3 regions of the Janthinobacterium sp. BJB301 genome follow, and region 3 is predicted to be linked to each of the others. Evidence: predicted binding sites of a transcription regulator. Region 3 holds the regulator's gene; each other region holds the start of a gene.
The links. Region 3 encodes FNR, which switches genes on or off when oxygen is low (the NO sensors DNR and NnrR bind a similar motif). Its sites were predicted from a motif close to TTGATNNNNATCAA; they were not measured.

Region 1 (10,398 bases), on a different contig from region 3:
AGCGATTGCGCCATGTCTTGCGCGACGCCATCGCCGCTCGCATACATCAGGGCCAGATTGGCCAGCGATGGCGGAAAACCCGCCTGCGCGGCCGCCGTAAACAATTCCACCGCTTTCGGCAAGTCTTGCGTCACGCCATGGCCCTGGTAATACAGGCTGGCCAATAAATGCTGGCCGGCCGGATCGCCGGTGCGCGCGGCCGCATCGAATTGCTTGAATGCCTCGGCGTAATTGCCGTCGTTATAAGCGAGGATGCCCGCTTCATTCAAAGACTCAGGAGAGGATGTCATAAGAATTCCTTGTTCGGGGATTTTCGGGCATTGTACACAGCACCGTTACGCGCAGAATGCACGATAGGGAATGGTGTGGCGCACTGCCCAAATCCTGCAGTATGATCACTCTCCGCCTGATGCAATCGGGGCATTTGCCCCAACGCCCGTCCACGAATATCGCCATGAAATTGATTGCTCTGCTTTTATCCCTGATTTCCACCTCGGTTTATGCTGGCACCTTGCACCTGGAGAAAGCCGCGACAGGCAAAGTGCGGCAAGCGGCCGATATCCGTTATGCGAATCACGATGAAAAACAGACGTATCAGCTGAAAATCGGGAAGCAGTGGCTCAATGGCCGTTGCAGCAGCAGCGGCACGGGCAATTTGCACGCGCTGCTGCTGGACATGAATTTCGACGGCCATGCCGACCTGTGGGTCACCGGCTATACGGATAGCCAGGGGCGCATCCGCTGTTCCGATGTATGGCTATGGGATGCTCCGGCGAAGCAATATAGTTTCAACAAGCCATTATCAGCCATTCCAAATCTGGATATCGGCATGAACGATCAAAGAATCGAAGGCGGCATCGCCAATTGCGGCTGCGCGGCGCAATGCTTTTATGAAGACAGCTATGCGTGGCGGGCCAGCAAATTAATCGCCACCGCGCGGCGCGAACAGGATTGCGAGCGTTATCGGGAATATCGCTTGAATGACAAAAACGACTTGATCATCGTCAAGGATGAAATCATCGATAGCAGCAACCCCGGCCAACAGGCCATCGACAATACCAAAGTAGTTGACTGGCAGCGCCACGCGCAAATCATGCGCAAACCCTGGGAATGATATTTATCCTGCCCTGCCCGCCATTCATCCCACACCATCGAGCAAATACATGACGACACACCCAACATCGATTACTTTCCACCCCGCCAAGGCGGAAGACACCCCCGCCTTCATCGACTTGCGCGGCAAGACGCGGCAAAATGCCATTCCCGCGGAACGCCTGGCGGAAGTGGGCATCACGGCCGACTCCTGGGCCGAAATGATGCGCTCGGGCAGCCTGCCTGGCCAGGTCTGCCATCACGACGGCCAGCTGGTCGGCTACTGCTTTGGCGAGCGCGACACGGGCGAAATCATCGTCCTGGCCCTGCTGCCGGAATTCGAAGGCTTAGGTATCGGCAAGACCTTGCTGGAATTGGTGATGACGGAACTGCGCGCGCAAGGCCACCAACGGCTGTTCCTCGGCTGCTCCAACGACCCCGCCTCGCGCTCCTACGGTTTTTACCGCTACCTGGGCTGGACCGCGACGGGCGAGACGGACAAGTATGGCGACGATGTGCTGGAGTTCCGCTTTACGGCCTAGGCTGCCAAGCGGTTGGCATCCCACACGCGCATGATTTGCGTGATGGCAGAGTCAAACACGGCGTAGCCTACGCCATCGCGGGCCTGGATAGCCACGCCCGACAGAAAGCTGTCGAAGACGGACGCCAGCGCCACGGCATCCATATCACCAGGCAGGTCGCCGCTGGCCATGCCCCGCTCGACGCAGCGCACGAAGCCGGCGCGCGTGCGGGCGCGCGATTGCGTGAGGGGCGCGGCCACGGCCGCGTGTTCGGCCGTCGGCGCGCTCATGCAGCCGAGCGCCACCATGCAGCCGGGCGGATGTCCCGGCTCGGACTGCATGCTGGCCGACTGGCGCAAGGCCAGCTCGATGGCCGCGCGCGGCGCCAGGCTATCATCCCACAGGCACTCCGTCACGCGGGCAAACGTGTCCAGATAGCATTGTGCCGCTTCGCGGAACAGCGCTTCCTTCGAACCGAACGCCGCATAAAAACTGGGCGCGGAAATGCCGCCGCCCAGGCTCGCCTTGAGCTGGCTCAAGGACGTCGATTCATACCCCTGCTGCCAGAATAAAAACATGGCCTGCTCGACCGCTGCCTGCCGGTCGAACGTGCGCGGCCGTCCCATTTGCGCCATCCTTCGCTCCTCCTCATTTACTTACATACTACTCGATACAGAAGTCATTGACAACGCGGCACGTCATCACCTATATTTATACCGATCGATACATATGTACCGCAACGACGGTCAGGGGCGCTCCTGCGCCTGATCTATTTACAAGGATGTTTGCCGTGAATCTCGCCACTATCACCACCGGAGCCAGCCCCGCGCTGGCCGACCGCCTCCCCGTCGCCGGCCTGCTGGCCCTTGCCATGACGGGTTTTATCTGCATCGTCACGGAAACCTTGCCCGCCGGCTTGCTGCCGCAGATCAGCTCTGGACTCGGCATCAGCGCCGCGCTGGCCGGACAAATGGTCACGGCCTATGCCCTCGGCTCCCTGCTGGCAGCCATTCCGCTCACCATCGCCACGCGCGGCTGGCGCCGCCGCAACGTGCTGTTGCTGACCATCATCGGCTTTCTCGTGTTCAATACCGTCACGGCCCTGTCGTCGCACTACTGGCTGACCCTGGCGGCCCGCTTCTTTGCCGGCATGGCGGCCGGACTGGCGTGGAGCTTGCTGGCCGGCTATGCGCGGCGCATGGTGGCGCCACACCAGCAAGGCCGCGCCCTGGCGCTGGCCATGGTGGGCGCACCCGTCGCCCTGTCCCTGGGCGTGCCGCTGGGCACATTGCTCGGTTCGCTCGTCGGCTGGCGCGCCGCGTTCTGGATCATTTCCGCACTGACATTGATCCTCATCGCCTGGGTGCTGGCCAAGGTGCCGGACTACCCGGGCCAGTCCGTCCATGAGCGCCTGCCCTTGCGCCGCGTCTTCACGACGCCGGGCGTGCGCCCCGTGCTGGCCGTCGTCATCGCCTGGATGTTGGCACACAATATTCTCTACACCTACATCGCCCCATTCGTGGCGCCGGCCGGATTGACGGAGCGGGTCGACCTGGTGCTGCTCGTCTTCGGCGCCGCCGCCATGGCTGGCATCTGGATCACGGGCAAGCTGGTCGAGCGCCACTTGCGCGCCACCGTGCTGGCCAGCCTGGCCGTGTTCGCCGCGACGTCCCTCGTGCTGGGCGTCGCATCGCACATTCCCGCTGTCATCTACCTGGGCATGGCTGTCTGGGGCTTGTCCTTTGGCGGCGCGGCAACGCTGTTGCAGACGGCGCTGGCCGACACGGCAGGCAGTGGCGCCGACGTGGCCTTGTCGATGAACGTCGTGGCGTGGAATGGCGCGATTGCGGCCGCGGGCGTGGTGGGCGGCACCCTTCTGGAAACGTGGGGCGCGGACGCCTTCCCGTGGGCCATGGTCAGCTTGCTGGTACTGGCGCTCCTCGTCGCCTGGTCGGCCCGCGCGCACGGCTTCCGGCCAGGACGGCGCAGCGGCGGCGCGTCCGTGGCCGGGCATTGATACAACGCGTTTAATCAGCTGCCGGCACGCTCAGAATGCGGGGTACGTGTCCAGTATGGGCGAGGAAATCGACCAGGGTGGCATGCGACAGCGCCACCGTGGCCGTATTGCGCAAGGGATGGGCTTGCACAGAACCGGCTTCCCATACGGCCTGGTCCAGCACCAGTTCCACCGCCTGCGCGCTGTCGTGGATCAGCGCAAACAGGCTGACGGAGCCAGGCGTGATGCCCAGATGCTGGAGCAAGCGTTCAGGCGAAGCCATGCTCAGCTTACTGGCCGGCAACAGCCGCCCCAGCGCCGCCAGGTCGATGCGCTTGTCGAAAGGCACGATGACGAGAAAATGCCGCCGGCCCTTTTCATCGCGTACGAACAGATTCTTCACCATCAGGCCGGGCATGGCTGGCACGTGGATCAGCGCCTCGGCTATGGTGTGGACGGCCGGGTGTTCGGCCAGGGTGTAATCGCCGGCGCTGCTTGCCAGCCAGCGGGACAGGGTTTCTTGCATGGAGACTCCTCAGCTCGGACGCGATGAAGAGATTGTAGCGGCGCGCCGCGTGCTGCGCTGCCGTCAGGGCGGGTTCTCGTCCTTGTCGGCCTTGTCGACCTTGTCGGCCGCCGCCAGCCCCCAGTCATTCCAGCCTTCGCCAAACAGCTCGATCGGATGCTGCGTGCGCTCGGAACCATTGCCGCAGCGCATGGCGTCCGGCGGACAATACTTGTCGCAGCCCCAGCAGATGCGTTCGGGGTTCTTGGGGTTCAAGGGAAAAGGCTTGGCCATGGTGTGGGCGCCGGGGTCGGTTGGGTCTTGTTGATGACTCTAGACCTGGCGCGGTGGGCGGTCAAACCAATTTCAGCTAAAAACTTGTCCAATATCAAGCTTATGCAGATAGTGGAGCATCTGCATGGCGCGGCCCCTACTCTGTATCTTTTCTGACGGAGATGGCCACTTCCAGCACGATACGCGCCACATTGACACCGCCGTCGGCGGCTGGCTGTGCCTTGAGCTCATCGAGCGCGTAGACCATCGTCACCATGGCGCCAGGCACGAACAGCTTGATGTCCTGTTTGTCGTTCATGTAGATGCTCTCGTCCACTGCCGAGCCATCCGCCTGGCGCAAGGTAACGCTGTTGACTTGATCGCCACGGCGGCTGTCCTGCCCCGCGAAATACGTTCGTTCGATGATGCCCGTCAAGGTTTGCGTCGGGAGGCGCTTGGCCTCGATGCTTTTCCACCATGCTTCGGAAGCGAACAGGCCATGGCTGCCTTTCAGGCCCATGTAGGGCCTGGTACTGTCGAGGGTGAGGGCCTGGGTTTTGGCGACGCGGCTGGGGTCTTTTGCCAGGGCTTCGGCGAGGGTATAGACGGGTTTCATCAGGTGCGGGAATTGTTAAAAACGGTCGCTCAATGTTTGCGCCGGATGACGTAGGCATTGCCGGCAAGCTCAAAACCGAGCGTCGGATAATAGGACATCGCATCCGGCGCGGAGAGCAGTATCAACGACACTTCCTCGCCGATGATGGCCTGGGTGCGCTTGACAAGTTCCTTGCCGATTCCCAGGCCTTGGTAATCCTTGTTGACTGCCAGATCCGACAGATAGCAGCAATAGGCATAGTCGGTCAACGACCGGGCCAATCCTACCAGCTCGCCATCCACCCAAGCCGACAGCAAGAGGCAAGGCGCGGCGAACATGCGCGCGATTCTCGGGAGATTGTCGGTGGGGCGCTTGATTCCGGACTGATCGAAAACACGGACGACATCGACCGGATCAAGGGGAAAATTGTGACGATATTCTACGGTGATGTTGTTCATAGTTTCAAAGGTGGAGGTAAGCGCGCTTGGGCGTGCCGTACCCATGATATGGCCGCAGCCTGTTTCGACAAGTATCGCTCATGTCGGCGTATTCATAGTATGGCAGTTGCGGGAGATGAGGGCTGTTTCCGTCCCCGCCACGCACCAGTAACTCAATCAATTGCCCGGAACTTTAAAAAACATTGTCCTTCATACTCTACTTCGCAATCCAATGCGAAGCCGATTCTTGCAAGCCCCCTGACGCGAGTGCGGCTGGGCGGCAGCAGGATACTGACCGGGCCAATACCCAGTTCCAGCCGGAGGTGCATGAACCGGCGAACCAGCGCAGGACCATGTCCCCAGAACGCGGGGAGCAATACCAGTGCCAGGTCAGCTTCGCGCCCTTCCTTCTGAAAACCGCCCCAGCCGGCAAACGCGCCATCACTCCGGATAGCCCACGGCCCATAGCCATTTGTTTGCCACTGCGCGTCCTTGCCTCTCGCCCATTCCATCACAGCGTGCTCATCCCAGCTTTCGGTGGCGAGCGGCATGTGGCGGATGACGTCCGGGTGATTCAACAGAACGAGCCATTCTTCATTGGCAATATCGGAGAGCGGGTGAAAAGTAAAAGCCATGTGCGTCTTGTCAGTTTAATGAGAACCCGATGAACCTCTCATCGTGCCACGAAAACTACACACTCACCAGTGGAGAACAAAAACGCTGGAGCCGGGATTGTTGACTGTAGACGGGGCAGTTCCATCCTTCCTGCATTCGCAACGGTGTGACGGCAGAGTCAACATGCGTGAGGCAATCCTGCCAGCAAACGAACAGGCTGTCGGCAGCTTGTGTGACAATGCACACACTGGAAATATGGAAGCTTCCATATCTCTATCTGATATCGAACAGACTTGGCAAGGATTGTAAATATGTTGGCACCGTTACGTTTGAATAGACGCATGTACGCTTCCTTTGTCGCCGCCGTTTTTCTTGTTGCTGGCGTCTCATCGGCGCGCGCGACCACGCTTGACGAGGACAGGACACGCGGTGATATACATGGCTTATTTGAGATCAGGGATGCTGCAGTAAAGTTCATGGCAGCAGAGAATTCCAAAAACGGCACACGGTGGCGGGTCTCGGAGCCGAACCGGAAGATTCTGGTGACGAAATGCGCGGTATTGTTGCGTGTGGAATGGGTTCCGAAGAGCCGTGGCCTGTCTGGATCAAATGTTGCGGTGAGCTGCGCCAAGACTGTAAAGCCCACGATACAACATAAATGGGAAGTGTTTGTGCCAATCGCCAAGGATCCACAACACGTCACAGTTATTCCAGGAAACTCCTGAGTGACACCGCTTATTTTGAGCCGCGGACGTAAAAAATGACCAAAGAATAATCATTGACACAAATATTTCATTTGGGTAGTATCGATTTGCATTTCTGAAAAGTCATACACTTATCAGGACTTCGTTTCACACTAGAACATTGACCGCATCAAGTTAAAAGGGTTTACAATGCCATTTAAAAAGTCGATTTTTGCAACGTTTTCCGTAGGATTATTAGCTTTTTCAGCCTATGCTTATGCGGCAGCTGCGTACTCCATTTCATACGCATACTATTCCGATGCCAGCTACAGCGAGCAAGTGGGCGAAGGACAATTCAATTGCAATGGAAGAACCATTGTCCTGTGGGGGCAGTCGACCTCTTACAAATTGGAGCAAACACGCGAATCTTGCCGCTCAGGCGATCCGTATACTGATCCGTGGGGAAACTAAATCAATTCCTTGCATAGCCAAGAAACTGCATCTTCTTAATTCATTGCCCAACATTTTGTGCGATAAAAAAGCCAGTCAAGTGACTGGCTTTTTTATTATGCAGGACTTTCTTGAAACTGTTTTGCATTATCACAAATTTCATACCATGCGGGCTTGGAGCCGACATAAACATGAAATTGCATGCTGACCTCAGGGTCATCATCCAGGCAGTTAACTGATATCGGAAACGAATCATTTTCTGAGCCAATTTCCCCCAAAGAAGTCCCGCAGTTTTTACAAAAAGTTCTTGCATATTTAAAGGGAGTCTCTGGCTCATATCGCTGAATAAATTCTCGCCCCTCCAGCAAGGTAAATGAATTCTTATCAACGAAGGCCAAGGCACTCGCGCCGGCCTTCCGACAACGAGAACAGTGACACATGCCCATCATGCCCGGGGGCGACGCCAGTTCAAACTTTACTGAGCCACAGCAGCAACTGCCTCTGATCATGAGATGTCCTTTTTGAAAGTTGACACTGTATTTTTACACAGTACTTTTGGAGAGGCAAGTTACATATGGTGGAATTTTTCAGAACCGAAGCGAGGAAGGGGCAACTCTGCCATTCAGGCACAGACTGATGCGTTGAGTGCCGTGAAAGCTTGCTCAGTCTTAAACTGATTAGAGCTCTGTGTAGAGTTTGCGAACGGTAGCAGTGGATCTATCCTGCTGTTGGAACAGGCAGGGAGATCGTGCTTGTGTTGATGATGAGCGTGCACTGGAGTCAAAAAAGCAAGGGAAGGATTCTGGGCGGGCTGGGCCCGCAGGCCCAGCCTGTAGCCCAAGCTTTATTCTTCACCAATGTACACGGAGTTCAACTGGAATATTTATCAATGGTTTCACTGAATAATCTGGCTTGCGATCCAGGAAACAAGCAACGTCGGGAATGGGAAGGATCTGTGCAAATATTCCTAGCTTTGTCTTGTATTCGATTTTATTGAGCAACACGGCATTCGCATGGGATAGAGCATGGATGTCCTCGCAAGCAAGATCGAGTGTCTCGTATCGCGCATAGTGATCGCCCGGCTGATTGGCCCAATAGATGCACAACGCTGTAGCAAATTCACACTTTTCTTGCGCTATGATCTGCGTTAGAAGCCATATGCCACTATCATAATTATGATGCTGGACGATGGCATGAAGCTGACATCCAGACAGAGTCGAGAGATCGTTTTCTACTTCTTTTTTGAACGCTTGAATACCTATCGTTCTCTGCCGAACATAGAAGTGATAAAAATCTTCCTCCTCGTTACCTTCCATAGCGCTGTCAAAAACCGACTGATCCATGTTGTGGTAATAAGTGTCGCCGGCACATTTTCCTTTCAGGGCCAGGATTAGGATATCTTGCTCGGCATCCGAGCCGTTCGGCTGTTTAAGTCCCAGCGCTTTTTCCAGTTTTGTTAAAATTTGCATTCCTTGGAGTAGACGGTTTGACAAAACTTCAGGATGAGTGAATGCGACAAATGGAAAAGAAATGTCGTTCCTCATGCAGCCTGCACAATATTGTCGTAACTATTTAGCTGGCGCGACCCGCACCGCAACGTACCAGCAATATGAAAGAGTTAATGGAAAACATCAATTGTAAAGGCATGCCACACATCCGCGTACTGGCAGACGAAGACACCGACGGCCCAACGTACGAAACTCTGCCGGCGCACCAGATTGACGAGCACGTCTTAGAACTGCTGGCGTCACCCGGTTTGGCCCTGAACCTGGCACGCGGCGACATCGTAAACATCGCCGACCCGCTCTCCCCTGCACAAGTATTGAAGCGCGGCGGCAACTTCTGCATCCAGATCTACGACGCCGACGCCGTGAGCCAGTCCGCAGTCGACCAGCTCGAGTACGACGTGCAAAAGCAGCTTGGCGGCACCATGGACGGCCAATATGAGGGCAATCTGACCTTCAGCGTGCCAGGCCACCACGGCATTTACAACATCAACGGTCCCTTCGACGCCTTCCGCGAAGCAACGGGCGTGGAATGGTACTTCGCCAATATCTACGCCAACCTCGATGACGACAATGATGAAACCCTACTCAACTGGTGGGTGGATATATAAAGTTTACTGACTACCTTGACGAGGCGCCGCAAGCCTTGGTCCAGCACGTCATCAAAGGCTACCTCATACCAACACCAAAACCGTAGAAAAGGTTTATAGCGCCTGGGCCACTTGGCGAGGCAAGTTCGGTCCCAGATGTTTCCACCACTGAATTTTAGAATCAACTAGGCAGCTAGAAGAAGGCTGTCATTCTTTGGGTGTTTTTGGGGTGTTTTAGCCTGGGAATGACAACAAAATGACAGCTTTTTTTCGTACGTTAACGACTCAACAACAATAGCCATTCCCTCATTTCCTAGCCTTGCGATGGGTTTGCGTCAAGACCCGGAGCGCTATGTGCATAGGAACGTTGTTTTTCGCCAAGTAGGCGGCCGCAGTCGCTGTGCCTAGCATTTCTTGAAAAATGACTCCGACATCGACTTTTTGCGCTGTTAGACCGTCATGCCTTAAACAGTCATAATTTTGGTTGGCTGCAATAGCAAATATGGGTTCATCAAGGTTGTTAACGTGCATTTTTGCCTCATCAATAAAAGAGAAAAATGTCTCCTTTTTTTGCCTTAAAGATAACTTAAATTTCCATTTTTGAGTAAATATTTTCTTTAATCAAGTTGTTAAAAAAGTAAAAAAATAACTATTAACAAGCAAAAATCATGCTGACAAGAACGTAAGGAAGCAGGGGGCAAAAAACCTATTATTGTAAGGGAGCCCTCTCCCGCTTCCCCTGTAAATTCCTTGAGCAGTACACACCACGCGCACTGACGCGAGGGTCAGGTTTGGCGTTCAGACACGGACTGAGGCGTGGGGTTCTGTGACAGTTGGCTCAGTCGAAAAACTGATTGGAACCCCGAACGCGCGCCCACGGCGCGCGGGGCTGCCGCGCAGCGGCAGCTGTTGGAGGATTCGGGACGGGCTGGGCCGGTAGGCCAGCCCTTCGAATCTCACACGCAGGGCACCGCCCTGCGTGTGAGATTCGAACTCACGAACAGTTTAACCCGTCGCTAGTTTTCAAGTCTCCAAAATCCTTATTTAATATCAATAACTTAGGGTAATTTCCATTCCGCATCCAGGATTTTTCTGCTGCCTTACAACGTCCTGCTCTCGCGGCCACATGCAGACGA
Region 2 (10,398 bases), on a different contig from region 3:
CCGCGCAGCCTTCGGCGCGGAATTGCTGCAGCACGTAGTTGTCGACGCCTTTCGCGGCCAGGGTGGTGGCCAGGGACAGCAACTGCTCGTCCGGCAGCAGATCCGGGTGGGTGGTGGTGCGGCATTCGTAGGCGACGCCGCTGGCGAGGATGGCGTCCAGGCAGGCGCGCGCCGGGTCGCCGCTGCCGGCCACGCGGGTCACATGACGATAGTCGGCAAACGGCGCCTTGATGTCGAAGCCGACCCAGTCGACCAGGGGCAGCACTTCCTGCAGGCGCTGCGGATAGATGCAGGCCGTGTGCAGGCCGATGCCGAATCCCAGTTCCCTGACGTCCTGCATGGCCCGCCCCAGCGCCGGGTCCATGCACGCTTCGCCGCCGCTGAAGACGACGGCGTCGACCAGGCCTGCGCGGCGGCGCAGCCAGGTCAACACGTCGTGCCAGGGCATGGCGCCTTCCGGCGTGCGCGCCTGCAGGTGAGGATTGTGGCAATAGCCGCAACGCCAGGGGCAGCCCTGCACGAACACCACGGCCGCCAGCTTGCCAGGGTAGTCGGTGGCGGAAAAGGGCGTCAGGCCGCCCACTTTCAAATCAGCCGCCATGGCAGGCGGGCAGGCCAACCCGCGCGCTCGCTTCCGTAAAGTACTGGCGCTCGTGGAATTCGCCCTGCTTGCCGATGTTGAACGAGGCGACGGGCCGGTGATAGCCCATCACGCGGGTCCAGATTTCGCAGCGCTGGCGTTCGGTGTCGAGCAGGGTGATGGCGGGAGTGAAGTCGGGACGTGCGTTCATGGCGTTTCCTTGAGTGGGTGAGCGAGATCGGACTGCTTGCGCGCGATCAGTTCCGCGTCGCAGGTGGGACAGAATTCATGTTTGCCGGCCAGGTAGCCGTGGCGCGGGCAGATGGAAAACGTGGGCGTGACCGTGATATAGGGCAGCGAGAAGCGGCTCAGGGCGCGTTTCACCAGCTCGCGGCAGGCATTCGCGTCCGATAGCGCTTCCGTCATGTACAGGTGCAGCACCGTGCCGCCCGTGTACTTGCGCTGCAGCGCGTCCTGCAATTCCAGCGCCTCGAACGGGTCGTCCGTATGGCCGACGGGCAGCTGCGACGAATTCGTGTAGTACGGGTTGTCGACCGTGCCCGCCTGCAGGATGGCGGGGAAGCGCTTGCGGTCTTCGCGGGCGAAGCGGTAGGTCGTGCCTTCGGCCGGCGTCGCTTCCAGGTTGTACATATGGCCCGTCTCTTCCTGGAAGGCCACCATGCGGGCGCGTACGTGGTCGAGCAGGCGCACGGCCAGCGCGTGGCCTTCTGGCGTCGTGATGTCCCAGGCGTCGCCGCTGAAATTGCGGATCATCTCGTTGATGCCGTTCACGCCCAGGGTGGAAAAGTGGTTGCGCAGGGTGCCAAGGTAGCGCTTCGTGTACGGGAACAGGCCTTGCTGCATCAGTTCTTCGATGGTGCGGCGCTTGATTTCCAGGCTGGTCTTGCCCAGTTCCAGCAGGCGGTCCAGGTCCGCCATCAGGGCTGGCTCGTCGCCGCGCCATCGGTGGCCCAGGCGCGCGCAGTTGATCGTCACCACGCCCAGGGAACCCGTCTGCTCGGCGGAACCGAACAGGCCGTTGCCCCGTTTCAGCAGTTCGCGCAAGTCCAGCTGCAAGCGGCAGCACATGGAGCGGATCATGTTCGGCTTGAGTTCCGAATTGATGAAGTTCTGGAAATAGGGCAGGCCGTAGCGGGCCGTCATCTCGAACAGGCGTTCGGCGTTTTCGCTATGCCAGTCGAAATCCTCGGTGATGTTATAGGTGGGGATGGGGAAGGTGAAGACTCTGCCCTTGGCATCGCCCGCCATCATGATCTCGATGTAGGCGCGGTTGATCATGTCCATCTCCACCTGCAGCTCGCCATAGCTGAAGTCCATTTCCTGGCCGGCGATGACGGGAATCTGCTCGCGCAAGTCGTCCGGGCAGACCCAGTCGAAGGTGAGGTTGGTGAACGGCGTCTGCGTGCCCCAGCGCGATGGCACGTTGAGGTTGAAGATCAGTTCCTGCATGTACTGGCGCACGTCTTCGTAGCGCAGGCTGTCCTTGCGGATGTAGGGCGCCATATAGGTGTCGAAGGAGCTGAACGCCTGCGCGCCGGCCCACTCGTTTTGCAGGGTGCCGAGAAAATTGACGATCTGGCCGATGGCGCTCGACATGTGCTTGGGCGGACCGGATTCGATCTTGCCCGGCACGCCATTCAAGCCTTCGTGCAGCAGGGTGCGCAGCGACCAGCCGGCGCAATAGCCGGCCAGCATGTCGAGGTCGTGGATGTGCAGCGCCGCTTCGCGGTGCGCCGCGCCCACTTCCGGCGGATACACCTGGTCCAGCCAGTAGTTGGCGATGACCTTGCCCGACACGTTGAGTATCAGGCCGCCCAGCGAGTAGCCCTGGTTGGCGTTGGCGTTGACACGCCAGTCGCGCCGCTCCAGGTATTCATTGATGGACGCGGCGACATCGACCTGGCCGCGTGTGGGGGAAACTGCATTTGTCGTCATGAAACCTCCAATAAACACAACATGCGGTGTTTTTATGGAGATTAATCACTAAATATAGTGGCGTCAAAGGGCGCGTGCAGTTGCGTGACGAATCCTTGATGCAGGTGAAAAAAGCGCCCCCGTTTACTTTTTCGCGCGGCCCTGGCGCAGGATGAAGTAGCTCAGGCCAAAGTACGCGGCGGCGCAGACGGCGATGCTGATGGCGGAGGCGGGCAGCACGTGCGCCCAGATTTCCAGCGGCGAGAAGGTGCTCCAGCTGGCGACGCGGATATCGAAGGTGACGTAGTTCGCCAGCAGCCAGTAGACGGCCAGCAAGCCCGTGCTGATGGCGATCTGGCGCGGCACCGGCATGGCGCGGCGCGCGAAGACGGCTTGCAGGAACAGCAGCAGCACGCCCGGATACGCGCCCAGCACCTCGGGCGACAGCACGGACAGGGTCGCGTCATCGTAGCCGTCGGCCGGCGCGGCCCACTGCACTTGCAGCACGGTGAGGAACAGGGTGAGCAGGAAGATCAGCAGCGGTTTGCGGGGCATGGCGGGCAATCGAAGAGGGAGAAAAGGGGGGCATTTTACAGCCAGGTCAAGCAAGTTGAACGCGCGCCAGCCATGCATGCATTCCTTCACCTGCGTCAAGGACTGGGCAGCATGGGCGGGGCTATAGTCTGCACCCTGAGCCGATACAGGACTGTGAATATCATGATGCTTGAATCAACCACCGCCACCCGCGTGGCCGGACCGCTGGAACTGGTCTGCCCCGCCGGCAGCCTGCCCGCCTTGAAAGCGGCCGTCGACAATGGCGCCGACACCGTTTACCTAGGCTTTCGCGACGCCACCAATGCGCGCAATTTCGCCGGCCTCAATTTCGACGAGAAGGCCATCGCCGAGGGCGTGCGCTACGCCCACCAATATGGGCGCAAGGTGCTGCTGGCGCTGAATACCTATCCACAGCCGCACAACTGGGCCGTGTGGCGCAGCGCCATCGACCGCGCCGCGCAGGCCGGCATCGACGCCATGATCGTGGCCGATCCGGGCCTGATGGCCTACGCAAGTGAGCATCACCCGCAGCTGCGCCTGCACCTGTCCGTGCAGGGCTCGGCCACCAACTACGAAGCCATCAATTTTTACCATGAGCACTTCGGCATCGCCCGCGCCGTGCTGCCGCGCGTGCTGTCGATGGCGCAGGTGGAGCAACTGATCGCCAAGACGGAAGTCGAGATCGAGGTCTTCGGCTTCGGCTCCCTGTGCGTGATGGTCGAAGGGCGCTGCGCGCTGTCGTCGTATGCGACGGGCGAGGCGCCGAATACCCATGGCGTGTGCTCGCCGGCGAAATCCGTGCGTTGGCTGGAAACGCCGAACGGCCTCGAATCGCGCCTGAACGGCGTGCTGATCGACCGCTATGCGCCCGGCGAAAACGCCAGCTATCCCACCCTGTGCAAGGGCCGTTTCGAAGTCAATGATGAAGAGTATTACGCCATCGAGGAGCCGGCCAGCCTGAATACCCTGGCGCTGCTGCCGCAACTGATCGCCATGGGCGTGCGGGCCGTGAAGATCGAAGGACGCCAGCGCAGCCCCGCCTACGTGGCGCAGGTGACGCGCGTGTGGCGCGAGGCGATCGACGCCTGCCGCGAAGGCAATGCGCGCTACGCCGTCAAGCCGGGCTGGATGGCGGCCATGGACAAGCTGGCCGAAGGCCAGCAGCACACATTAGGTGCTTACCACAGATCTTGGAAATAGAGGATGAACATGCTGAAGCTTTCACTGGGCCCCTTGCTGTACTACTGGCCACGCGCCACCGTCTTCGAGTTTTACCAGCAGATCGCCGGCACCGCCGTCGATATCGTGTATCTGGGCGAAACCGTCTGCTCGCGCCGGCATGAGGTGCGTCTGGCCGACTGGCTCGATATCGCCGACATGCTGGCCGCCGCCGGCAAGGAAGTGGTGCTGTCGACGCAGGCGCTGATCGAGGCGGGCGCCGAACTGGCGACCCTGCGCCGCATCACGGGCAATGGCCGCTACGGCGTCGAGGCCAACGACATGGGCGCCGTGCACTGCATGGAAAAGGGCACGCCCTTCGTCGCCGGTCCCCATTTGAACCTGTTCAATGGTCCCAGCCTGCAACTGCTGGCGCGCCTGGGCGCGCGGCGCTGGGTGATGCCGCTGGAAATGGGGCAGACTGCGCTGGCCGAGATGCAGCGCCAGAAGCCGGAAGGGCTGGAGACGGAAGTCTTCGCCTACGGCCGCATGCCGCTGGCGTTTTCCGCGCGCTGCTTCACGGCGCGCAACCGCAACCTGCCGAAGGACGATTGCGGCTACAGCTGCCTGGAAGAGCCGGACGGCCTGCTGCTGCGCACGCGCGACGAAGTGCCATTCCTCGTGTTGAATGGCACGCAGACGCAGTCGGCGCTGGTCTACAACCTGGTGCGAGAACTCGACGCCATGCGCGACATGGGCGTGGCGGTGGCGCGCATCAGCCCGCAAGCCATGCATACGGAACAAGTCATCGCCATCTTCGACCGCGCCCGCCGTGGGCAGGTCAGCGGCATCGGCGCCCAGGCCCAGCTGGCGGCCTGCCAGCCGGCCGGCGCCTGCGACGGCTACTGGCACGGCCAGCCCGGCATGGAACAGCACGCCGCACATTGAACGCATCGAAAGGAAGTACCATGCAAGATCAACTGGAAAGATTGCCGATCCCGGCCAAGCCTCCCATGAGCAAGCCCGGCGTGTCGTACCGCTTGCCGGAACCGCTGGCCGAATTGCTGTCCAAGCTGCCCCCGTATCCCGCCTCCTGGCTGTTCGTGCAAGGCTTGAACCGCCTGCTGGCGCCGCAATTGCCCGACGACGTGCGGCGCAGCCTGGAAGGGCGCAGCCTGCGTTTGCGGCTGCTGGACGCGGGCATCGCCTTCGATTTCGAGTGGCAGGGCACGGTGTTCGTGGCCGAGCGTTATGTCGACGTGCCGGACCTGTGCATCGCGGCCAGCGTGCATGATTTGATGCTGCTGGCGCGGCGCCACGAAGATCCGGACACCCTGTTCTTCAGCCGTCGTTTGAGCCTGGAAGGCGATACGGAACTGGGCTTGCTGTTCAAGAATACGCTCGACGCCATCGAGTTGCCGCCGTTCGACCTGCAGGCGCTGGGACCGCGCCGCGTGCTGGCGCATCTGCGCGACCGGGGCGCGCGCGAAGGCTGAGCTGGAAAAGGGAGGGCAGGCGCTCAGTGGCGGCAGTGGCCGCAAGCGCCGCTGCACGATGCCAGCTGTTCTTCATCCGTCGCTTCGCCCATGAAGCCGGCGTCGTTGACGGCGGCCAGCAGGCGTTCCTGCGTGGCCAGACGTTCGTCGAACTGCACCGTGGCGCCGTGCCGCGCCAGCGAGACGCACACGGTGGTCACGCCCGTAACGGCTTCGAGCGCGCCCGTCAGCCTGTCGGCGCAGCCTTCGTGATCCATCCCGATAATATTCAAGCGCGCTGTCTGCATGTGTTCCTCTTGTTTTTCAAATAAAAAAACAGCGTAGGCGAGGGGCGCGCATGCCGTCCAGAGCAGCACGCAAGATTTATTTCCTATTTGCGGTTTTGTTGATCTGGATTAACTCCAGCCTCTCTGCTGCAGTCTGAAACTGCTGTTGTTTTGTACACAGTTGCCGTATTCCAGTCGACAAGCGTGCTCTGCTGCGCGATACTGTCATTCTGATAAGAACGCTATGAATGCGCTGGAAAGGAGGGGCCATGCGGCGCCGCCCCCTGCTCAAGCTTGCCGCCCTGTGGCCGTTGGGCGCGGCCATCGGCGCGGTGCCGCCGCTGCCGCTGCCGCTCGTGTATCCGCGCCATCAGGCGCTCGACGATCCGCAGCAAGGCTATGTGACGGCCTTGCTGCAGCAGGCGCTGGCCCGTTCGGGCCAGGCCTATGCCTTGCGCCGTTCCGCACTGCGCATGGTGCAGACGCGCGCGATGCAGGAAATCGCCATGGCATCGGGCAGCGTCGATGTCGTCTGGGCGATGACGAGCCGCGCGCGCGAAACGCAATTGTTGCCAGTGCGCATCCCCATCGACCGCGGCCTCATCGGCTGGAGAGTGGCATTGATCCAGGCGCGCCGGCCGCAACTGCTGCGCGGCGTGCGCAGCATTGCCGCCCTGGCGCGGCTGTCGGCCGGGCAGATGCGCGACTGGCCCGACTCCGCCATCCTGCAGGCGAATGGCTTGCGCCTCGATACGTCGAGCACCTATGAAGGCCTGTTCCAGCAACTGGCGGCAGGGCGCATCGATTACTTTCCCCGTTCCGTGATCGAGGCGCAAAGCGAGCTGGCCAGCCACGCGCAATTGCCGCTGGCGCTGGACACTCACCTGGTCATCCGCTACCCGGCCGCGCTGTACTTTTTTGTCGGCAAGCACCGGCCGGAACTGGCGCGCCACATTGAAACGGGACTGGAGACCATGCTTGCCGACGGCAGTTTCGCGCAGCTGTTCCAGCGCCATTTTGGCCGCCTCGCGCAGGGCCTGAATCTGTCCCGGCGCCACGTGCTGGAGCTGGCCAATTCCGACTTACCGGAAGAGACACCGCTGGCGCGCAAGGCACTTTGGTATCGTCCAAGACATTACTAATAGTTTTGTTGATCGATGTCAAACAAGTGCTTCAATCGTGCGCAGGATGTTTGATGAAAAGCAAAGCAAGTTCAACAGAACACCTGTTGACACTTGTAAAATTTTCACCGAACATAATTCCTCGTAACAACATTTCTCCGGCGCAAGCGTTTATCGCAAGTGCCGTGCAGGATCCGTGCGCCCGTTCAACAGCCAGCTGCCGTCAGCCGCCGAACGCTCTGTTCTCTTGTAACCATCCGTTATCTTTTCGAAGGTTTTTCCATGCTCGATTCGATCACGTCCATATTGCACCAGGTGCCGGAACTGGCCCTGTTCCTGGCGCTGGGGCTAGGCTACGCGGTAGGGCAGATACGCTTCGGCCCGATCCAGCTGGGCGGCGTGTGCGGCACCCTGATCGCCGCGCTGCTGATCGGCCAGCTGGGCATCACCCTGGACGCCAGCGTCAAGAACGTCTTCTTCATGCTGTTCATCTTTGCCCTCGGCTATGCGGGCGGTCCCCAGTTCTTTGCCAACCTGAATGCCAAGGGTTTGCGACTAGGGCTGCTGTGCCTGATCGAAGTGGTGGTGGTGCTGGCGCTGGTGCTGCTGGCCACGCGTTTCCTGGGCCTGGACCAGGGTACGGCGGCCGGCATGATGGCGGGCGCGGCCACGGAATCGGCCGTCGTCGGCACGGCCACGGACGCCATCTCGAAACTGGCGCTGCCGGCCGCTCGCATCGCCGAGCTGCAGGCCAACGTCGTCACCGCCTATTCCATCACGTATATCTTCGGCCTGATCGCCATCGTCATCGTCACCAGCCAGATATTTCCGCTGTTGTTGCGCGTCAACCTGCGCGAGGAAGCCGATAAATTGTGGGAAAAGATGGGCGGCGCGCAGACCGATGGCGACGGCGTGCAGGCGACGCCGGAAATGGTGGGCCGCGCCTACCGCATCAGCCGTGGCGCGGGACGCCGTCTCGATGCCTTGCAGCATATTTTTGCGGGCCGCGCCAGCATCACGCGCGTGCGCCGGCACGGCAAGGTATTGCCCTTGGAACCGGAACTGCGCCTGCGCAACAACGACGAAGTGCTGGTGATCGGCCACCGTCCCGCGCTGGTGGCGGCCGAAGCCATCCTGGGCGAGGAATTTGCCGACACGACGGGCTTGAACATGGCTGTCTCGGCCGTCGAAGTGCTCCTGCAGCAAGCATCGCTGGTCGGCCAGCCCTTGCGCCAGCTGGCCTTGCCGTCCGGCGTGCATGTGGCGGCCGTCGTTCGTGGCGAACACAGCATGCCGCCGCTGCCTGATCTTTCCTTGCAGCGCGACGACGTGCTGCGCCTGTACGGCACGACGGAAGGGCGCGAGCTGAACACGGCGCTGGCCGCCATCGGCAAGCGCGTGCCCACGGGCGACCGCAGCAATATCGTCTACGCCAGCATCGGCATCGTGCTGGGCGTGTATATCGGCGGCTTCTCCGCCAAGCTGGGCGGCATCCCGTTTTCGCTGGGCACGGGCGGCGGCGCCTTGCTGACGGGCCTCGTGTTCGGCTGGTACCAGGCGCGCAAGCCGGGCATGCAGGGCATCCCGCCCAGCGCGCTCGACATGATGAAGGATATCGGCCTGGCCACCTTCATCGCCTGCGTGGGTCTGGCGTCGGGGCCGCAGGCGATCGATCTGATCCGCCAGTACGGGCTGTCGTTGCCGCTGATGGGTGTATTGATCGCCGTCATCCCCGCCTCGCTGTCCTTGCTGGTGGGGCACTTTTTCCTCAAGCTGGAAGCGCCCGTGCTGCTGGGCGCCATCGCCGGCCAGCAGTGCAGTACGCCGGCTTTGTCCGCCGTGCAGAACGCGGCCGGCAATTCCACGCCCTTGCTGGGTTACACGATTACGTATGCCATCTCGAACGTGGTGCTGCCCCTGCTGGGGCCGCTCATCGTGGCCTTGGCCGGCTCCGTCCACGCATGAGCAGCCGGCAAGGGCACACGCAGTAAAGAATTCCTTCAACACGAAAGGCGGTCCGCATGGAATGGTTGCATGAGTTATTCAAGAAGTCGCCCGAAATTGCCTTGTTTCTCTCCCTGGCAGTGGGTTACTACATCGGCAAGATCAAGTTCGGCTCGTTCCAGCTGGGCGGGGTAGCCGGTTCACTGCTGGTGGCGGTACTCGTCAGCCAGGTGGGCGTCGCCATCGATCCCGGCGTCAAGTCGGTGCTGTTTGCCCTGTTCATCTACGCGGTTGGCTATGAAAGCGGGCCGCAATTCTTCAATTCGCTGGGGCGCCAGTCCGTGCGCGAAATCATCCTGGCCGTCGTGCTGGCCGTGACGGCGCTGCTGACGGTGGTCATCCTGGCCAAGGTGTTTGGCCTGGACAAGGGCCTGGCAGCCGGCGTGGCGGCGGGCGGCTTGACGCAGTCGGCCATCATCGGCACGGCCGGCGACGCGATCACCAAGCTGGGCCTGGCGGCCGACGAGGTGGCCCGCTTGCAGGGCAACGTGGCCGTCGGCTATGCCGTGACGTATGTGTTCGGCTCGTTTGGCGCCATCATTGTCTGCGTCAACATCTTGCCAAAGCTCATGGGTCGCACCATCCGCGAAGATGCGATCAAGGCGGAAACGGCGCTGCAAGCGGGTGTGCAAGTGCTGGGGCCGGGCCAGACGCCGGCCGCGCCTGACTTGATCGGCCGCATCTACGACGTGGGCCCCGGTGCCGGCCGCTCCGTGGCGGACATCGAAAGCGCTAATCCGAACACGGCCATCACCATCGAGCGCGTGAAACGCAATGGCCAGATCATCGACGTCAGCCCGGACCTGGTGCTGGCGGCCGACGATATCGTGCTGCTGGTGGGCCGCCGCGAAGCCATGCTCAGCGTCTCTTCCCAGCTGGGCAAGGAATTGCTGGCCGTCGAAGGCATGGAACTGGTGATGCAGCGCCGCGACATGGTGCTGACCAACAAGGCTTACCACAACAAGACGGTGGGCGAGATCCGCAGCGCCACGGCGCCGGGCGTGCGCCACGGCATCTTTGTCGTGCAGCTGAGCCGCATGGGCAAGATTCTCCCCATGCAGGCGGAAACCGTTGTGCAGACGGGCGACGTGGTGACCATCTACGGCGCCGAGCAGGACGTCAAGCGCGTGGCGGCCGAAGTGGGTTATATGATCGTGCCGAGCGCCAAGACGGACTTCGTCTACATGGGTGCCGGCCTCGTCGTCGGCCTGCTGGTGGGCTTGCTGGTGGCGCGCATCGGTTCGATTCCGCTGACCCTGGGCAGCGGTGGCGGCGTGCTGCTG
Region 3 (10,398 bases):
CAGCTTCGGCATCAACCTGATTTTTACCTGGCAGGGCGCCGTGATCGCTTCCACCGTGGTCGCCTTTCCCCTCGTCTTCAAGCCGGCGCGCGCCGCCTTCGAAGCCGTCGATGGCCAACTGGAGCAGGCGGCCCGCGTGCTGGGCATTTCGGAACTGGCGATCTTTTTCCGCGTGACCTTGCCGCTGGCCTGGCGCGGCATCCTCGCCGGCGTGCTACTGGGCTTCGTGCGCGCGCTGGGCGAGTTCGGCGCCACCCTGATGGTGGCCGGCAGCATCCCCGGCAAGACGCAGACCTTGTCGGTGGCCGTGTATGAAGCCGTGCAGGCGGGCCAGGATGACGTGGCCAATACGCTGGTCCTGATTATCTCCTTTGTCTGCATCGTGGTGCTGTTGTCGGCTGGCCGCCTGGCGCCCGGGCGCATCGCGCACAAATGACGGCTATGATGACGCCTATGCAACTCGACCTCGACATTCGCGCCACCTTGCGCTCCGGCAAACGCCGCTTCGACATGCAAGTGCAATGCACGTCCGATAGCCAGCGCATCGCCATGTATGGCCCGTCCGGCGCAGGCAAGAGCATGACCCTGAAAGCCATTGCCGGACTCTTCACGCCTGACGCGGGTCATATCCGCCTGAACGGGCGCACCCTGTTCGATGCCGCCGCCGGCATCAACCTGCCGCCGCAGCAGCGCAATGTCGCCTACCTGTTCCAGGATTACGCGCTGTTCCCGCACCTGACGGTGCGCCAGAACGTGGGCTTTGGCCTGGCGCGGGGCTGGTTCAATCCGCGCGCGCGCGAAAAATTGCAGAAGGTCGAGCATTGGCTAGCCGCCTTCCACTTGCAGGAACTGGCGCACCAGTTTCCCGACGAGTTGTCCGGAGGCCAGCGCCAACGGGTGGCGCTGGCGAGGGCGCTCGTGGCCGAGCCCAGCGCGCTGCTGCTCGACGAGCCGTTTGCCGCCCTCGATCCGGCCCTGCGTGTCAAAATGCGTTTGGAACTGAGCCAATGGCAGCAGCGCCTGGACGTACCCATGATCCTGATCACACACGATCCGGAAGATGCGCGCATCCTGGGCGAGCATGTGCTGTACTTGCGCGACGGACAGATCGATAACAGGGAAGAACACATGGCATTGGGTGAACGCATTGGATAAATCAGCGGCAGCGGAAATCGGCTTGCAAGGCTCGGTATGGATGACGGTGGGCGGAGAAAACCTGGGCGGCGCCGGCCGGGTGGAATTGCTGGGCGCTATCGCCGAATGCGGCTCCATCACGCAGGCGGCCAAGCTTGTGAAGATGAGCTACAAGGCGGCCTGGGACGCCATCGACGCGATGAACAACCTGGCCGGCGAGCCGCTGGTCGAGCGCCTGACGGGCGGTAAGGGCGGCGGCGGCACGCGGCTGACGCAGCGGGGGCGCCAGCTGGTCGACAATTTCCGCATCATCGAGCGTGAGCATGCCCGCTACCTGCGCCAGCTGGGCAGCCAGGCGGAAGGTATCGCCGACGATCTTTTACTCATACGGAGAATGGCCATGAAAACCACGGCACGCAATCAATTCCTGGGCAAGGTGGCCGAACTGAAACAGGGCGCCGTCAACGACGAAGTCACCCTGGAATTGCCCGGCGGCCAGCAGATCGTCGCCATCGTCACGCAAGGCAGCAGCGCAAGTCTGGGCCTGGTGCCGGGAGCGGAAGCGTTTGCGTTGATCAAGGCCTCGTCCATCATCCTTGTGGCGGACAGCGAAGGCGCGCGCTTTTCCGCGCGCAACCAGCTGGCCGGCACCGTCACGCGGGTGCAGACGGGCGCCGTCAACACGGAAGTGGTGCTGGACTTGCCGCGCGGCGGCACGATTGCGGCCATCATCACCAACCAGAGCAGCACCGACCTGGGCATCGCCATCGGCAGCAGCGTGACGGCGATCTTCAAGGCATCCAGCGTGATTCTGGGCGTGCCGGCCTAAACCCAAAGCAAGGACTGGGGGCGTACCCTGAGGGTACGACCCCGGCCTTTATCTCTTGGGTTCAAACGAGCTTAATCCTTCAACCGCGACAACCAATCCGTCGCCGCCGCCAGCGCTTGTTCCAGTTCCTGCGCCGTGTGCGCCAGCAGCGCCGGCACCTCGTCCAGGCGGCCCGCGTCGATGGCTTCCTCGGTGGCGAACGCGGCGCGGATCAGACGTTTCGTGCCCAGGGTGCCCACGGAGCCGCGCACGCCGTGCAGGATGCGCGCCACGTCGCTGTGGCGGCCCGATTGCAACGCTGTTTCGGCGTCGCGCACGGGCGTCATGCCCTTGTTCAGCGCGTCTTCCACCATGCGCCGCAGCACGCCGCGCCCCTTCGCGTCGCGTCCCATCACGCGCATCAGCGGCGCCATGGAAAACACTTCTTCATCGGCGACGCGTACCGGCTCGGCCGCCTGCACTTGCGGGCGCTTGGGCAGGTGGCGCAGGATGACTTCCATCATCTCTTCCACCACCACGGGCTTGGCGATGAAGTCGCTGATGCCGGCCGTCATGCAGCGCTCGCGCTCGGACGCCAGCACGCCGGCCGTCATGGCGATCACGGGCAGGCTCAAGCGCAGTTCCGTGCGGATGATGTGGGTGGCGCTGAAACCGTCCATGACGGGCATCTGCATGTCCATCAGCACGATGTCGTAGCGCAGCGCTTCCGTGCGCAGCCGTTCCACGGCTTGCAAGCCATCGCCCACCACGTCCAGGGTGGCGCCCATGTGTTCGAGGATGCCGCGCGCCACGGCCTGGTTCAAATGATTGTCTTCCACCAGCAGGAAATGCACGCCGGCCAGTTCCGTGCCCAGCGGCTGGTGCAGGATGCGCTGCTCGCCGCCGTCATTCTTGGCGATCAGCGCCTGGTGCAGGGCATCGAACAGGCTGGAGCCCGTGATCGGCTTCATCAGCACGACATCGGCCTCGGCCGCGCTGGAGATTTCCTCCAGGTGGTTGCGGGCGAAGGCGTTGACCATCACCACGATGGGCTGGCGCTGGCCGCTGGCCGCCTGGCGGATGGCCTTGGCCGTGGCCAGTCCGTCCATCACGGGCATGTGCCAGTCGGCCAGCACCACATCATACGGCTGCTGCTGCGCAAGGCGTTCGCGGTACAGTTCGATGGCGGCAAAGCCGGAGTCCACTTCGTCGGCCAGCCAGCCCCACGCCTCGATCAGCTTGACGATCAGTTCGCGCGTGGTGCGGTTGTCGTCGGCCACCAGCAGGCGCAGCTGGCCCAGGGCCGGCGTGCGCCGCGTTTCGGCCGGCTGCGCCAGCATCTCGAAGGGCACGCTGAACCAGAAGCGGCTGCCCTTGCCTTCGCTGCTGGCGACGGCGATGTCGCCGCCCATCATGTGGATCAGCTGCTTGCTGATGGCCAGGCCCAGGCCCGTGCCGCCGAAACGCCGCGTGATGCTCTGGTCGCCCTGTGAAAACGCGGCAAACAGCTGCTGTTGCTGCAGTTCCGTCATGCCGATGCCCGTGTCGCGCACTTCGAAGCGCAGCCAGGCGCGCCCGTTTTCGCTCTCGGCCAGACTGACGGCCACCACCACCTCGCCGCTCTCGGTAAACTTGATGGCGTTGCCGGCCAGGTTGACGAGAATTTGCTGCAGGCGCTGGGCGTCGCCCACGAGGCGCCGCGGCACGTCGGGCTCGACGGCGATGGCCAGTTCCAGCTCCTTTTCGCCCGCATTCATCGTCATCGTCGTGGCCAGGGTATTCATGACTTCGTCGAGGTCGAATTCGACGGGCGACAATTCCATGCGGCGCGCCTCTATCTTCGAATAGTCGAGCACATCGTTGAGGATGCCCAGCAGCGACTGGCCCGCCACTCTGACCATGGTCAGGTACTTGCGCTGTTCCGTGTCGAGCCTGGTATTGCCCAGCAAATACACCATGCCCAGCACGGCATTGAGGGGCGTGCGGATTTCATGGCTCATGTTGGCCACGAAATCGCTCTTGGCACGGTTGGCCGCCTCGGCCCGGTCGCGTTCCTGCTCCAGCTCCGCCGCGCGCGCTTCGAGTTCCTGCTGAAGGCGGTCGCGTTCGCTCATCAGGCCGTTGAACGCTTCCGTCAGTTCGCCGATCTCGTCGCGCTGCTGTACCGGCACGGGGGTGAAACGGCTGCCGCTGGTGCGCAGGGCCAGCAGGGTGTCGCGCAGGCGCACCAGCGGCGACAGCAGGCGTACGGTGACCAAGCCCAGAACAAAGGCGGCCAGCAGCGAAGCGAGGATGCTCCACAGCACCAGCCGGTACAGTACGCCATCGAACGGTTCGAAGGCATCCTCGACGGGCAGCGAGGCGGCCAGCAGCCAGTTCACGGATTTCAGGCGCTTGAAGCTGTTGACGGCCGTGATGCCGCGGCTGTTGGTGCTGACCATGCTGCCTTCGCCATCCTCCTTCAGCAGCTGGGTGGTCGTCAGGTTGGCGTTCGGCTTGCGCGGCTGCAGCAAACGGCTGGTATCGGGGTGCAGCACGTAGCGCGGCACGGCGCCGCGCGTGAGGATGAAGTAATAGCCGCTCTTGCCGATCTTTTCCGAGCGCAGGCGGCCCAGCAGATTGTCCTTGTACAGGCGCAGCACGCCGATCACCACGCCGGCCACCTGGCCATCGGCGGCCAGCACGGGCGCCACCATCTGCACGATGGGCATGCCGCTCGACTTGCCCAGCATCGGCTCGGTAATCATGGGCTGGCGCGTGCGCAGGACGGTCTGGAAATACTCGCGCTCGGCGACGTTGATGCCGGCGCGCCCCGTCACTTCCGGCATGTCGGCCACGATGGCGCCATGCGCGTCGAGCACCAGCACGTCGTCGAACAGCACCAGCATCGAGCGGCGCGCATAGTATTCGCGCAGTTTGGCGGGCTGGGCGATCAGTTCCGGCGGCTGCTGCCTGGCCGTCAGGGTGACAATCTGCAGCAGCATGCCCAGCTTGTCGTCGAGCTCGGCAGCGGTGCGGCTGATCAGCGATGACTGCTGGCTCAGCAGTACTCGGGTGAAGTCGTCGCGCATGTGCTGCACCTGGATCATGGTGACCAGCGCGATCATGGCGATCGAGGTCAGGCTGGTGGCCAGCGCGACTTTTGCTTTAATGCCGAGAGGCTTCATGATTTCCTTTTCAGTGCCGGGCGGCACAGGCGGCAGATAATGCTGTCAGGAATTTTCCTATCAATACCCCAGCTTGGCAAGCGCCGCCGCGCAAATTGCCCGCCCCGTATGGGCTTTTGACGATGTTGCCATATAATTAAAGGCTGGACGTCGTTTATTCGCCGAATTTACGGTGAAATTGGCATACGGCAACCCTGTATGCAGCTGTATGCAGTAAACTTGTTGTTGCATTTTCTAAAAGGTACCGACATGACTGAAGCGCTACTCACTCCCACCTTGCCCACCGTGAACGTGGAGGCGTTGCGTGCACGATGCTCGACCTGCAGCATGCATCAATTGTGCCTGCCGATGGGCCTCGATGTGGGCGACATGGATAGGCTGGACCAGATCATCGGCCGCCGCCGCAAGATCGTGCGTGGGGCCTCGCTGTTCCGCATCGGCGACTCGTTCCAGAATCTGTACGCGATCCGCCTCGGGCACTTCAAGACCTACCAGATCAATCCGGGTGGCGAAGAGCAGGTGACGGGTTTCCAGATGGCCGGTGAACTGCTGGGCATGGATGCCATCAGCGCCGACCGCCACCACTGTAATGCGGTGGCGCTGGAAGACAGTGAAGTGTGTGAAATTCCGTTTTCCAGCCTGGAACAATTGCTGGGCAATATGCCGACCCTGCTGCGTCATTTCCACCGCATGATGAGCCAGGAAATCACGCGCGAGCAAAGCGTCATGCTATTGCTGGGCAATATGCAGGCGACTCAGCGTTTTGCCGCCTTCATCGTCAACCTGGCGTCGCGCTATGAAGCACGCGGCTATTCGGGCAGCAATTTCCAGTTGCGCATGTCGCGTGAGGAAATCGGTAACTATCTGGGCCTGACCATCGAAAGCGTCAGCCGCTTATTGTCGAAATTCAAGAAGGAAGGCTGGCTGCGCGTCTCGAACCGCGAGATCGAAATCCTGCAGCCGGCCAAGTTGAAAGCCATTACGGCCGGCACGGACGTCTGCAAATAAGACTTACAGTTCCTCGTCCGCATGTAGCGCGATGCTGCGTTGCAGGGGCCAGGTCCAGATGCCGGACAGGCGCCACTCGCGTTTGTCGTTTTCCACCAGCACTTGCCAGCGGCTGCGTTCGAGCATCGGCAGTGCTACGGAAAAATTGCCGGCCGCATCGGGCTGCACCAGCAGCTTGATATCCTTTTCCGGCAGGGTCGCATGCGCCAGGTGCAGCAGCAAAGGCGCCTGATAGGCCTTGCCGAAGCTGTGCACGGAACCACTGAGGCGCGCTGCAGCCACGTCATATGACAGGCGCGTATCCATGGCCAGGTCGCTGGCGATCGTGTCGCGCTTCAAATCCTGGTTGATCGCCTTGCCCTGCTTGTAATAATCGCCCACCACCAGCGCATCGGGCTGCGTAAACGCGATATAGCCCATGAAGCTGCCGACGACCACGGACAGGCCGGGACCGATCATCAGCAGCCATGGCCAGCGATGCTTGTACCACGGTGCAACGGGTGCTTGCAGTTTCAGACTGTCGGACATGATATTTCTCCTGTTTAATCAGCCAGTCCCCGCATGGGGACCGGCCTTCCTGCAACTTCGTGGCGGCGGCGAGGGCACCCGGTCCCCGTCCGCCTTTCCTTGTTAACGTGGCACGATGAATACCGCGCTTTCACGCACATGCAGCGATGGATCGTCCAGCGATTGCAATTCGATCGCAATCTTGTTTGAGCCCTTCTCGCCGACGCCGTGCGGCACGCGCAGGCGGATCGGCCAGCCCAGCGTTTCCGTCGGCTGCAAGGTCACTTCTTCGCGCGTCAGCAAGGTCAGGCCCGGCAAGCCGGAAGCGCTGATTTTAAAATGCTGGCTTTGCTCGGACGTATTCATGATCTGCAGGCGGTAGACGTTTTCGATCATGCCGTCCTCCACTTCGCGTCCCATCGAACCGCGGTCGCGGATCACGTCCATTTTCAGGGGCGTGCGCAGGGCCAGCGAGGTACACACGGCGATGATGATCAGGGCCAGGATGGAAGTGTAGATCAAGACGCGCGGGCGCATGGCGCGCTGGCGTATCTGCTTCGAATTGAAGTTGTTTTCCATCGCATGGTCGGTGCTGTAGCGTATCAGGCCACGCGGCCGCTCGACCTTGTCCATCACGCTGTTGCAGGCATCGACGCAGGCGGCGCAGCCGATGCATTCATACTGCAGGCCGTTGCGGATATCGATGCCGGTCGGACACACCTGCACGCACAGGGTACAGTCGATGCAATCGCCCAGCTTGTCGTTGTTGCCGGCCTTCTTGCTCATGGCGCCACGCGGTTCGCCGCGCTTGGCATCGTAGGTGATGATCAGCGTGTCCTGGTCGAACATGGCGCTCTGGAAGCGCGCGTAGGGGCACATGTATTTGCACACCTGCTCGCGCAGCCAGCCCGCGTTGCCGTAGGTTGCCAGGCTGTAGAACAAGACCCAGAACCATTCCCAGGGACCGAAATTGAGGGTGGTGACCGACTGCGCCAGTTCCTTGATCGGCGTGAAGTAGCCGACAAAGGTAAAGCCCGTCCACAGGGCGATGGCGCCCCATACCAGGTGCTTGGCCGTCTTCTTGAAGGCCTTGCGCACGGAAGGGCCCTGCTTGTCGAGGGCCATGCGCGCGCTGCGCGTGCCCTCGATGCGGCGTTCGACCCACAGGAAAATTTCCGTGTATACCGTTTGCGGGCAGGAGAACCCGCACCACACCCGCCCGGCAATGGCCGTGACGAGGAACAACAAATACGCACAGATGATCAGCAGGGCCGCCAGATAGATGAAATCCTGGGGCCACAGCACGACGCCGAAAATGTAGAACTTGCGCGTGGTCAAATCGAACAGCAGGGCTTGCCTGCCATTCCAGGTCAACCACGGCAAGCCGTAGAACGCCAGCTGGGTAAGCCATACGCATACCCATCGCCAGGTAGCGTAGCGTCCTTTGGCCTCGCGAGGGTAGATTTGCTCGCGGGCCGCATACATCTTGATGACTTGAGGTTCCATTTTTACTTTGCGGGTGCCTGCGGATTCGACAGGCTCCAGACATACGCCGACAGCACGTGTACCTTGGATTCGCCGAGGAAATCGCTGAAGGCCGGCATGGTGTTGCTGCGTCCCTTGCGTACGGTTTCCATGATGGTATCGGCGCTGCCGCCGTACAGCCAGGTCTTGTCCGTCAGGTTCGGCGCGCCCAGCATCTGGTTACCCTTGGCATCGGCGCCATGACAGGCCATGCAGGCGCCGAACTTGGCCTTGCCCAGCACGGACTTGACGGGATCCGAGGTCGAGCCGGACAGGCTCAGCACATAATGGGCCACGTTCTCGACATCCTTTTCGGAGCCCAGGGCGGCGCCCATCGGTGGCATCTGCCCATTGCGGCCGTGCAGGATGGTGGTCTTGATGATGTCGGGTTCGCCGCCATACAGCCAGTCCTTGTCGGTCAGGTTGGGGAAGCCCTTGTTGCCGCGTGCATCCGAACCGTGGCATTGCGCGCAGTAGGTCAGGAACAGGCGCTGGCCGATGGCTTGCGCCTGCGGATCGGCGGCCACCGTCTTCAAGTCCTGGCTCAGGTACTTGTTGAACAGGGGACCGTAGTCGGCTTCCGCCTTCTTCAGTTCTTCCTCGTACTGGCCCGTCGATTTCCAGCCCAGGCTGCCGGCATAGTTGCCCAGGCCCGGATACAGGAACAGGTACGCCAGGGAGAAGACGATGGTGATGTAGAACAACCACATCCACCAGCGCGGCATCGGCGTATTGAGTTCCTTCAAGTCCTCGTCCCAGACGTGGCCCGTGGTGCCGTCAGCGGGGGCGCCCTCGACCACTTTGATTTTCGACTGCGAGTACAGCAGCACGCCGCAGCCGATGATGCCCAGCAGGGACAGCACGATGATGTAGATATTCCAGAAGCCATTGGTAAAGTCAGCCATGGTTATGCTCCTTCGCCAGGGTCATTTCGGCTTCGGCCGGATAGTCGAGCGCGTCGTCGGCGAACGGCAGGCGGGCCGCCGCGTCGAAGTCGCTGTTGCTGCGGCTGAACGTCCACCACAGGATGCCCACGAACGTCGTAAAGGAAACCACCGTCATGACGCTGCTGGCGCTGTCAAACAGGTTTTCGATTGCCATGCTAATTCCTTGTTTTGATTAATGTACCGAGGCCTTGCAGATAGGCGACCAGGGCGTCTTCTTCCGTCTTGTCCTGCAGCTGCGCGGGGCCGGCGGTGATCTCTTCATCGCTGTACGGCTGGCCCAGGCGTTTCAGGGCGCGCATCTTCGGCATGATCTCGTCAGGCACCAGCTTGGTCTTCGCCAGCCAGGGGTAGGACGGCATGTTCGACTCGGGCACCACGTCGCGCGGGTTGTTCAAGTGCGTGCGGTGCCATTCGTCGCTGTAGCGCGCGCCCACGCGGGCCAGGTCGGGGCCCGTGCGCTTGGAACCCCACTGGAACGGACGGTCGTAGACGAATTCGCCGGCGACCGAATAGTGGCCATAGCGTTCCGTTTCCGCGCGCAGCGGACGCACCATCTGCGAGTGGCAGTTGTAGCAGCCTTCGCGCACGTAAATGTCGCGGCCCGCCAGGCGCAGCGGCGAGTACGGTTTCAGGCCGGCGACGGGTTCCGTCGTGCTCTTCTGGAAGAACAGGGGAACGATCTCGACGGCGCCGCCGATGCTGATCACCACCGTGACCAGGGCGATCAGCAGCCAGGGGTTTCTTTCAATCCATGCATGTGAAAATTTCATTTGCTTTCGCTCCTATCAGGCGTGCGCCGCGTTCAGTTCCGGAATGCGGGCGACGGGGAGTTTGCTGCCGCGCAGCGTCATCCAGGTGTTGTAGCCCATGATGCACATACCCGACAGGTACAGCAGGCCACCGGCCACGCGCACCACGTAGTACGGATACGTCGCTTTCACGCTCTCGACAAAGGTGTAGGTCAGGGTGCCGTCCGGATTGACCGCGCGCCACATCAGGCCCTGCATCACGCCGGCGATCCACATTGCGGCGATGTACAGCACGATGCCGATGGTGGCCACCCAGAAGTGCACGTCGACCAGGCGCGTGCTGTGCATCTGCGTGCGGCCAGCCAGGCGCGGCAGCAGGTAGTAGATGGAACCCATGGTGATGAAGCCCACCCAGCCCAGGGCGCCCGCATGCACGTGGGCAACGGTCCAGTCGGTGTAGTGCGACAGCGAGTTGATGGTCTTGATCGACATCATCGGACCTTCGAAGGTGGCGATGCCGTAGAACGACAGCGAGACGATCATGAATTTCAGGA

Region 1: CSQ91_RS00395 (DUF3079 domain-containing protein) is a predicted target of FNR. The motif match lies at 4,493-4,506, and genes of this name have one in related genera.
Region 2: ubiU (ubiquinone anaerobic biosynthesis protein UbiU) is a predicted target of FNR. The motif match lies at 3,156-3,169, and genes of this name have one in related genera.

Annotation. Positions count from the first base shown of each region.
Region 1 is NZ_PDZJ01000001.1:77,050-87,447, reverse strand. It holds gene CSQ91_RS00425 (tetratricopeptide repeat protein) at 1-290, opposite strand, end outside; gene CSQ91_RS00420 (XAC2610-related protein) at 455-1,114, shown strand; gene CSQ91_RS00415 (GNAT family N-acetyltransferase) at 1,164-1,634, shown strand; gene CSQ91_RS00410 (TetR/AcrR family transcriptional regulator) at 1,631-2,239, opposite strand; gene CSQ91_RS00405 (MFS transporter) at 2,485-3,630, shown strand; gene CSQ91_RS00400 (prolyl-tRNA synthetase associated domain-containing protein) at 3,641-4,135, opposite strand; gene CSQ91_RS00395 (DUF3079 domain-containing protein) at 4,199-4,408, opposite strand; gene CSQ91_RS00390 (hypothetical protein) at 4,545-5,003, opposite strand; gene CSQ91_RS00385 (GNAT family N-acetyltransferase) at 5,033-5,440, opposite strand; gene CSQ91_RS00380 (GNAT family N-acetyltransferase) at 5,593-6,054, opposite strand; gene CSQ91_RS28455 (hypothetical protein) at 6,346-6,759, shown strand; gene CSQ91_RS00375 (GFA family protein) at 7,284-7,676, opposite strand; gene CSQ91_RS00370 (DUF4274 domain-containing protein) at 8,019-8,711, opposite strand; gene CSQ91_RS00365 (DUF4265 domain-containing protein) at 8,789-9,283, shown strand.
Region 2 is NZ_PDZJ01000001.1:544,342-554,739, forward strand. It holds gene CSQ91_RS02450 (anaerobic ribonucleoside-triphosphate reductase activating protein) at 1-601, opposite strand, end outside; gene nrdD (anaerobic ribonucleoside-triphosphate reductase) at 591-791, opposite strand; gene CSQ91_RS02460 (ribonucleoside triphosphate reductase) at 788-2,536, opposite strand; gene CSQ91_RS02465 (hypothetical protein) at 2,660-3,070, opposite strand; gene ubiU (ubiquinone anaerobic biosynthesis protein UbiU) at 3,233-4,270, shown strand; gene ubiV (ubiquinone anaerobic biosynthesis protein UbiV) at 4,280-5,176, shown strand; gene ubiT (ubiquinone anaerobic biosynthesis accessory factor UbiT) at 5,197-5,724, shown strand; gene CSQ91_RS02485 (heavy-metal-associated domain-containing protein) at 5,748-6,011, opposite strand; gene CSQ91_RS02490 (substrate-binding periplasmic protein) at 6,260-7,132, shown strand; gene aspT (aspartate-alanine antiporter) at 7,394-9,076, shown strand; gene aspT (aspartate-alanine antiporter) at 9,133-10,398, shown strand, end outside.
Region 3 is NZ_PDZJ01000004.1:58,637-69,034, reverse strand. It holds gene modB (molybdate ABC transporter permease subunit) at 1-436, shown strand, start outside; gene CSQ91_RS22340 (sulfate/molybdate ABC transporter ATP-binding protein) at 445-1,155, shown strand; gene CSQ91_RS22335 (TOBE domain-containing protein) at 1,196-1,963, shown strand; gene CSQ91_RS22330 (response regulator) at 2,035-5,109, opposite strand; gene fnr (fumarate/nitrate reduction transcriptional regulator Fnr) at 5,359-6,117, shown strand; gene CSQ91_RS22320 (FixH family protein) at 6,121-6,645, opposite strand; gene ccoG (cytochrome c oxidase accessory protein CcoG) at 6,748-8,130, opposite strand; gene ccoP (cytochrome-c oxidase, cbb3-type subunit III) at 8,133-9,053, opposite strand; gene CSQ91_RS22305 (cbb3-type cytochrome oxidase subunit 3) at 9,046-9,249, opposite strand; gene ccoO (cytochrome-c oxidase, cbb3-type subunit II) at 9,251-9,865, opposite strand; gene ccoN (cytochrome-c oxidase, cbb3-type subunit I) at 9,881-10,398, opposite strand, start outside.